DNA from 2 places in the Actinomadura sp. NPDC048021 genome. Region 1 is predicted to be linked to the other one. Evidence: riboswitches for the same ligand, from Rfam matches in the RefSeq annotation. Region 1 holds a riboswitch; the other holds the start of a gene.
What was found. A riboswitch is a leader RNA that binds a small molecule or an ion and turns the genes downstream of it on or off. The one in region 1 is predicted to bind cobalamin.

Region 1 (4,204 bases):
GTAGAAGTCCGGGTAGCGCATGGGCCGCAGCGTCAGGTCCATGCCCGGGTCGAGGAGCATGCCCCGCCCCTCCGCTCGCCGCTGTTCTTCCGCTCGCTCGGTCACTGGCACGCCTCGCAGGTCTCGGGGTTCTCCAGGGAGCAGACGGCCGCGGCGACCGTCGTCTGCGCGATCCGCGTCGCCGGGCGGGACCGCAGGTAGTACGTCGTCTTGAGCCCCGCCCGCCAGGCGTAGGCGTACATCGAGGAGAGCTTGCCGATCGTCGGCGTCTCCATGAAGAGGTTCAGCGACTGCGACTGGTCGATGTACGGGGTGCGGGCGGCGGCGAGGTCGATGAGCGCCTTCTGCGGCAGCTCCCAGGCCGTCCGGTAGAGCGACAGCATCTCCTCCGGCAGGTCGACCAGCCCCTGCACGGACCCGTTCGCCTTCTTGACCGCCTCGCGGACGGCCGGCGTCCACAGCCCGAGCGACTTCAGGTCCTCCACCAGGTAGCGGTTGATCTGCAGGAACTCGCCCGACAGCGTCTCGCGCTTGAACAGGTTGGACACCTGCGGCTCGATGCACTCGTAGCAGCCCGCGATGGACGCGATCGTCGCGGTCGGCGCGATCGCGACGAGCAGCGAGTTGCGCAGGCCCACCTCCGCGACCCGGGCGCGCAGGGCGTCCCAGTCGGCGGGACGGGACGGCGCCGCGTCCGGGAAGTGGTCCAGGTGGAGCTCGCCGCGCGCGGTGCGGGTCGCGCCGTAGGCGGGCAGCGGCCCGTGGGCGGCGGCGAGGTCGGCGGACGCGTTGTAGGCGGCGAGGGCGATCTCCTCGGCGATGCGCGTCGACAGCTCGCGCGCCTCGGGCGAGTCGAACGGCAGGCGCAGCGTGAAGAACACGTCCGCGAGGCCCATCACGCCCAGCCCGACCGGCCGCCACTTGCGGTTGGCCTTCTCCGCCTCGGGAGTCGGGTAGAAGCCCCGGTCGATGGTGCGGTCCAGGAACCGGACGGCGGTGCGGACCGTCGACCGGAGCCGCTCCCAGTCGACGCCGGACGGCCCGACGTGCGCGGCCAGGTTCACCGACCCGAGGTTGCAGACGGCGGCCTCGCGGTCGCCCGTCACCTCCAGGATCTCCGTGCAGAGGTTCGACAGGTGGACGACCTTGCCGGGCTCGGCGGTCTGGTTGCAGGCGCGGTTGGCGGCGTCCTTGAACGTCATCCAGCCGTTGCCCGTCTCCGCGAGCGTCCGCATCATGCGCCCGTACAGCTTGCGGGCCGGGACCTGCCGGACGAACCGCCCCTCCCGCTCCGCCGCCCGGTAGGCCGCGTCGAACTCGTCGCCCCACAGGTCGACCAGTTCGGGGACCTCCTTCGGGTCGAACAGCGACCACGTCGCGTCGGCCTCGACGCGGCGCATGAACTCGTCCGGGATCCAGTTGGCCAGGTTGAGGTTGTGGGTGCGGCGGGCGTCCTCGCCGGTGTTGTCGCGCAGCTCCAGGAACTCCTCGACGTCGGCGTGCCACGGCTCCAGGTAGACGCACGCCGCGCCCTTGCGGCGGCCGCCCTGGTTGACGGCGGCGACGGACGAGTCGAGCGTGCGCAGCCACGGGACAATCCCGTTGGAGTGCCCGTTGGTGCCCCGGATCAGCGAGCCCCGCGACCGCACCCGCGTCCAGGAGACGCCGATGCCGCCCGCGTACTTGCTGAGCCGCGCGACCTGCCCGTACCGGTCGTAGATGGACTCCAGCTCGTCGCGCGGCGAGTCGAGCAGGAAGCACGACGAGAGCTGCGGGCGGCGGGCCCCGGAGTTGAACAGCGTGGGCGAGCTGGGCAGGTACGACAGGGTGCTGAGCAGCGCGTACAGCTCGGCGGCCTCCTCGACCGCCGCCATGTCACCGGTGGGGGGCCGACCCCCCACACCCCCCGGCCCGACTTCGTCGGGAACTACGAGCCCGCACGCGACCCTGAGGAGGAAGTGCTGCGGGCGCTCCAGGACGAGCCGCGACCTCGGGTGCCTGAGCAGGTACCGGTCGTAGACCGTCCGGAGCCCGAAGTACTCGAAGCGGTCGTCGGCGCCGTCGTCGACGAGGGCGTCCAGCGCGGCGGACCCGGCGGCGACGAAGGCGGCCAGGTCGTCCGCCAGGAGTCCCTCGCGGTGCGCGGCGGCGACCGACTCGGCGAACGTCCGGACGCCGGCGGCCGCGGCCTCCTCCCGGATCCGGACGCCGAGCAGCCGCGCGGCCACCCTGGAGTACCCGGGCTCGGCGGGGATGAGCGCGGCGGCCTCCCCGATCGCGAGGTCCCGCAGAGCCGCCGCGTCCAGCCCGTCCGCGGACCGGACCGCGGCCAGCACCCGCCCGGCCTCGGCGCCCGGCACCCCCTCGCAGGCCGCCTCGACCTCGACGGCGATCTCCGCGGGCGGCGCGGCCAGAACCTGTGTCACGTGCATCTCCCCTCGCATGCCGCCTCGCGGAGGCATGCGAACGGCGCGCGGCGGCAGGCCGCGCTCCGTCCCCGGCCCACCCGCGAGGCCTGGACGTGTGTCGATCCGGGACGGGCCCGGACCCCCGATGAGGCCGGTCTCCCGGCCTCGCGTGCGGGCAGGTCTTCGGACTCGCGGGCGCCGCCTCTGCCGAGGCGTCCTACTGGCCGTCGCTTCCCGGGCCGCCGGGCCCAGTGCTCGATGACGGCGGTCGTTCCCGCTCACCGCTGCGGGGCAGTCCCGGATTCCCACCGGGTTCCCTCTCACGCCGCCCCCGCCGCGAACGGCGGGGGCGGACCAGCACGGGACTGAACCCTACATCTAGTCGACGATCAACGCACAACCCCAAGATGTTGGGCGTGGCGGCGGATGTCCGGGGGCGGCTGGGCAGAGCGCGCGGGGGATGGGACGATGGGGGCCGTCATGAGCCCCCATGCGCCGCAGCCGCTGTTCCGGCCCGCACGCGCGGTGGTGTTCGCCACCGTGTGCGCGACGCTGGCGACCCTCGGGCACGCCCTGGCGGGCGGCGCGGCGGTGCCGGCTTGGGCCGCGCTCACGGGCTTCGGCGCCGTCCTCGGCGTGACGCTGGTGCTGGCGGGCCACGAGCGCTCGCTCGCGACGATCCTGGGCGGGCTCCTCGGCGGCCAGTTCGCCCTGCACACGCTGTTCACGGCCGCCACCGCGCCCCACCACGCACCCGCGGCGCACGCCGCCATGACGGGCGCCGCGGAACCCGTCGCGGTCCCCGCCGCCCACGGCGGGAACGGCCTGGCGATGACGCTCGCGCACTGCACGGCCGCGCTGGTGGCCGCGTGGTGGCTGCGGCGCGGCGAGCGGGCCGCGTGGTCGCTCGCCCGGCGGGTCGCCGCCCTCGCCGACCGCCCGATCCGGCTGCTGCTGGCCCTGCTCGCCGTGGAGCCGGCCGAGCCCCCGGCCCGCCCCCTCCGGACGGCGCCCGCGGCGGCCGCCGTCACGGCCACCGGGCGCGTCCTGCGGCACCAGGTCGTCCGGCGGGGTCCCCCTCCGCGTTCGAGGGCGCTCGCTCACTCCTGAGCCGGAGCGCCGTACGTCACCGGACGCCGGCTCGCGGCGCCCGGACATTCCCGTACGTCTCGAACGGAGTTCCGCAATGCCCTTCCTTCCGCATGCCCGGCGCGCCGGCGCCGTCGCGTCCCTCGCCGCCCTGTCCGTGATCGGCCTGGCCGCGGCGGCGTCCGCGCACGTCAGCGTCAACCCCAGGACCGCCGAGCAGGGCTCGTACACCAAGGTCTCGTTCCGGGTGCCGAACGAGCGCGACGACGCCTCGACCACCAAGCTCGTGGTGAGCCTGCCGGCCGACCACCCGCTGTCGTCGGTGTCGGTCCGGCCGCTGCCCGGCTGGACGGTGAAGGTCGAGAAGTCCAAGCTGCCGGCGCCGGTGAAGACCGAGGGCGGCGAGCTGACCGAGGCCGTCACGAAGATCACCTGGAGCGGCGGCAGGATCGAGCCCGGCCGGTTCGAGGAGTTCGACGTCTCGATGGGGCCGCTGCCCACCGACACCGACCAGCTCGTGTTCAAGGCCGACCAGACCTACTCCGGCGGCGAGGTCGTCAAGTGGGAGGAGCCCCCCGCCGAGGGGGCGAACGAGCCGGAGCACCCCTCGCCGGTGCTGAAGCTCCTCCCCAAGGGCTCGGCGGCCACGGCCGGCCTGACCGCGCAGGTGAAGCCCGCCGCCGCCTCGTCCGCGTCGTCCGGCGACG
Region 2 (4,204 bases), on a different contig from region 1:
CGGTCGCCCCGCCGCCGCGGACGCGGCGCTCAGCGACGTCACGCCCGGCACCACCTCGGCCGGGTAGTGCGGCGCGAGCCGCTTGTGCAGGTGCATGTACGACCCGTAGAACAGGGGGTCGCCCTCGCTGAGCACCACGACCGTCCGCCCCGCGTCGAGGTGCGCGGCGAGGCGGGCGGCGCAGTCGGCGTAGAAGTCCTCCAGCGCCCCCTGGTAGCCACCGGGATGGTCGGTGGTCTCCGTCGTCACCGGGTAGACGAGCTGCTCCTCGATCCGCCCGTCCCGCAGGTACGGCTCGGCGACGGTCCGGGCGATGCTGCGGCCGTGCCGCGCGCAGTGGAAGGCCACCACGTCGGCCTCGCCGATCAGCCGCGCCGCCTTCACCGTGACCAGCTCGGGGTCGCCGGGCCCGACGCCCACGCCGAACAGCCGTCCCGCCATCACTCCGCCTCACTGGCGATGGCGTTGACCGCCGCCGCCGTCATCGCGCTGCCGCCGCGCCGCCCGCGGACCACCAGATGGTCCAGGCCGCTCGCGGCGAGCGCCTCCTTGGACTCGGCCGCCCCGATGAACCCGACCGGGATCCCGAGGACCGCCGCCGGGCGCGGCGCGCCCTCCTCCACCAGCTCCAGCAGCCGGAACAGCGCGGTCGGCGCGTTGCCGATCGCGACGACCGCGCCGCCGAGCCGGTCGCGCCACAGCTCCAGCGCCGCCGCGCTGCGCGTGGTGCCGAGCCGCCCGGCCAGCTCCGGCACGCCCGGCTCGCCGAGCGTGCACACGACCTCGTTGCCGGCGGGCAGCCGCGCGCGGGTCACGCCGGAGGCGACCATCCGCGCGTCGCACAGCACCGGCGCGCCCGCCAGCAGCGCCGCCCGCGCCCGCGCCACGACCCCCGGCGACCAGGCCAGGTCCTTGACCAGATCGGTCATGCCGCAGGCGTGGATCATGCGGACCGCGACCCGCGCCACGTCGTCCGGCAGTCCCGACAGGTCGGCCTCCGCGCGGATCGTCGCGAACGACCGCCGGTAGATCTCGGCGCCGTCCCGGACGTAATCGATCACTGCTGTCCCTCCGCCGTCCTCAGCTCGACCGGGCCGCGGGGCATCCCGCAGCGCCGCTCGCATCCCGTCCAGTGGACGGGGGTCTCGGGCGCGCGGCCCAGGCCGTCCACGAAGCGCCGCGCCTCGGCCTGCACGTCGCCGCGCGACTTCGCGCATCCCGGGCTCCCGGTGCAGGCCGTCACGCCCACCCAGGGCGACGCGGGATCGGTCGCGAACCCCGCCGCCGCGAGCTCCGCCGCCGCGCGGCGCGCCTCGTCCCGCTCCAGGTCGCGCACCACCACGCTGCGCCACGGCGTCACCCGCACCTCGTCCGCGACTCCGGCGAGCGCCTCGGCCTGCGCGCCCGACAGCCGGCCCAGCGGAGGCACGGCCTCCAGCGCGGCGAGCCCGTCCCGCTGCGCGAGGATCCCGGCGTGCGGCGGCGCGGGATCCGGGCGCGGCGGCGTCTCCGCCACGGCCGCGCCCAGCCGCTCGGCGACGAGCCGCGCGCCGTCCGGCACCTCCGCGAGCCGCCAGGCGTCGCCCCTGACCTCCAGGAACGCCTCCGCCGCCGCGAGCAGCGCCGCGACGGGATCGCCGGGGACGGGCCCGAGCCGCGTCCCGGCCAGCCGCAGGCCGCCGGGGGTGTGGGCCGCGTCGGCGTCCAGCGCGGCCGTGTCGCCGGTGCCGTCGTCGAGCGCGAACAGGAACCGCCCCGGCAGCCGGGCCAGCTCCGCACGCGCGCAGAGCGCCTCGTCCAGCGCCGTGACCAGCGGATCCGTGGCGAGGGCGCCGCGCGGGCCGCGCCCGCCGAGCGGGGACGCGACGATGTTGCGCACCCGCTCGTGGGTCGCCGACGGAAGCAGCCCGGCGGCCTCCAGCCGGGCCGCGAGCGCTCCGGTGTCGCGGACGCCGCGCACCTGGAGGTTGCCGCGGGACGTGAGTTCGATCACGTCCCGCCCCAGCTCGCGGGCGGCGGCGCCGAGCACCGCGAGCTGCGCGGCGGACACCGCGCCGCCCGGGACGCGGACGCGCGCCAGCGGCCCGTCGGCGGCGTCGTGGGTGCGCAGCGCCCCGGGGCACGCGTCGGGACGGGCTCTGACATTCGGCACGGGGAGGATGTTAACCACAGTTTGCAGGGCGACCGCGCTGCCGTACTCTTCTGCTCAGACGATGGCAATGGGAGGAAGCCGGTGCGAATCCGGCGCGGTCCCGCCACTGTGACCGGGGAGCGAACCCCGCTGTAGGCCACTGTCCGCGAGGACGGGAAGGCCGGGGCGAGCGTCGATCCGGGAGCCAGGAGACTCCTGCCGTCGCGACACCCGCGACCGGGGCGAGGACCCCAGGGGGAGGATGCGCCGTGCCCGAGCACAGCCGCACGGTCCTGTTGCTGTCGACGTCCGACACCGATCTGCTGAGCGCCCGAGCGTCCGGCGCCGCCTACCGGCTCGGCAACCCCGCGCGGCTCACCGCCGCCGACCTGCCCGGGCTGACCGAGGGCGCCGACCTCGTCGTGGTGCGGCTGCTCGGCGGCCGCCGCGCCTGGGAGGACGGTCTCGACGCGCTCCTCGCGGGCCCCCGGCCGGTCGTCGTCCTCGGCGGCGAGCAGGCCCCCGACGCCGAGCTGATGGAGCTGTCCACGGTCAGCGGCGGCGTGTGCGCCGAGGCGCACGCCTACCTCGCGCACGGCGGCCCCGCCAACCTCGCCGAGCTGCACGCGTTCCTGTCCGACACCGTGCTGCTGACGGGGCGCGGCTTCGCGCCGCCGGCCGCGACGCCGACCTGGGGACGGCTCGACCGCGCCGCCCGCGACGGCGGCGGGCCCGTGGTCGGCGTGCTCTACTACCGCGCTCACCACATGGCGGGCAACACCGCGTTCGTGGAGGCGCTCTGCGCCGCCGTGGAGGACGCCGGCGGGCGCGCCATGCCGGTGTTCTGCTCGTCGCTGCGCACCGCCGAGCCCGAGCTGCTGGACACGCTCCGCCAGGCGGACGCGCTGGTGGTGACGGTGCTCGCGGCGGGCGGGTCGCGGCCCGCGACGGCCGGGGCGGGCGGCGACGACGAGGCGTGGGACGTGGGCGCGCTCGCCGCGCTGGACGTCCCGATCCTGCAGGGCCTCTGCCTCACCACGAGCCGGTCCGACTGGGAGGGGAGCGACGACGGGCTGTCCCCGCTGGACGCGGCGTCGCAGGTCGCGATCCCCGAGTTCGACGGGCGGATCATCACCGTCCCGTTCTCGTTCAAGGAGGTCGACGAGGACGGGCTCACCGTCTACGCCGCCGACTCCGAACGGGCGGCCCGGGTCGCCGGGATCGCGGTCCGGCACGGCCGCCTGCGGCACACCCCGGCCGCCGGGCGCCGCCTCGTGGTGATGCTGTCGGCGTACCCGACCAAGCACGCCCGCGTCGGGAACGCCGTCGGTCTCGACACCCCGGCGAGCACCGTCCGGCTGCTCGCCCGGCTCCGCGACGCGGGGTACGACCTGGGCGAGGGCTTCCCCGGCGTCGACGAGCAGGACGGCGACGCGCTCGTCCACGCGCTCATCGCGGCGGGCGGCCAGGACGAGGACTGGCTCACCGAGGAGCAGCTCGCGGGCAACCCCGTCCGCATCTCCGCCGCGTCCTACGAGCGCTGGTACCGCACCCTGCCCGCCGACCTGCGCGAGGGGATGGAGCGGCACTGGGGCCCGCCGCCCGGCGAGCTGTTCGTCCAGGGCGGCGACATCGTCCTCGCCGCCCTGCGCGCCGGCAACCTCGTCGTGATGGTGCAGCCGCCGCGCGGCTTCGGGCAGAACCCCATCGCGATCTACCACGACCCCGACCTGCCGCCCAGCCACCACTACCTGGCCGCGTACCGGTGGCTGTCGGACGAGTTCGGCGCGCACGCGATCGTCCACGTCGGCAAGCACGGCAACCTGGAGTGGCTGCCCGGCAAGGCGGCGGGGATGTCGGCGTCGTGCGGCACCGACGCGGCGCTCGGCGACGTCCCGCTGGTCTACCCGTTCCTCGTCAACGACCCCGGCGAGGGCACGCAGGCCAAGCGCCGCGCGCACGCCGTCCTCGTCGACCACATGGTCCCGCCGATGGCCCGCGCCGAGACCTACGGCGACATCGCCCGCCTCGAACAGCTCCTGGACGAGCACGCGACGATCGCCGCGATGGACC

Region 2: it holds a riboswitch for cobalamin, as region 1 does, so the genes downstream of both, cobN (cobaltochelatase subunit CobN) here and AB0C87_RS06865 (ribonucleoside-diphosphate reductase subunit alpha) in region 1, are expected to answer to the same signal.

What each region holds. Positions count from the first base shown of each region.
Region 1 covers NZ_JBEZJQ010000003.1:214,933-219,136, reverse strand. Annotated here, with positions in the region: gene AB0C87_RS06870 (ribonucleotide-diphosphate reductase subunit beta) at 1-60, opposite strand, end outside; gene AB0C87_RS06865 (ribonucleoside-diphosphate reductase subunit alpha) at 102-2,426, opposite strand; cobalamin riboswitch at 2,586-2,729, opposite strand; gene AB0C87_RS06860 (MFS transporter) at 2,889-3,518, shown strand; gene AB0C87_RS06855 (DUF1775 domain-containing protein) at 3,595-4,204, shown strand, end outside.
Region 2 covers NZ_JBEZJQ010000024.1:21,166-25,369, forward strand. Annotated here, with positions in the region: gene AB0C87_RS31955 (precorrin-2 C(20)-methyltransferase) at 1-441, opposite strand, end outside; gene AB0C87_RS31960 (precorrin-8X methylmutase) at 441-1,061, opposite strand; gene AB0C87_RS31965 (precorrin-3B synthase) at 1,058-2,152, opposite strand; cobalamin riboswitch at 2,224-2,347, shown strand; gene cobN (cobaltochelatase subunit CobN) at 2,401-4,204, shown strand, end outside.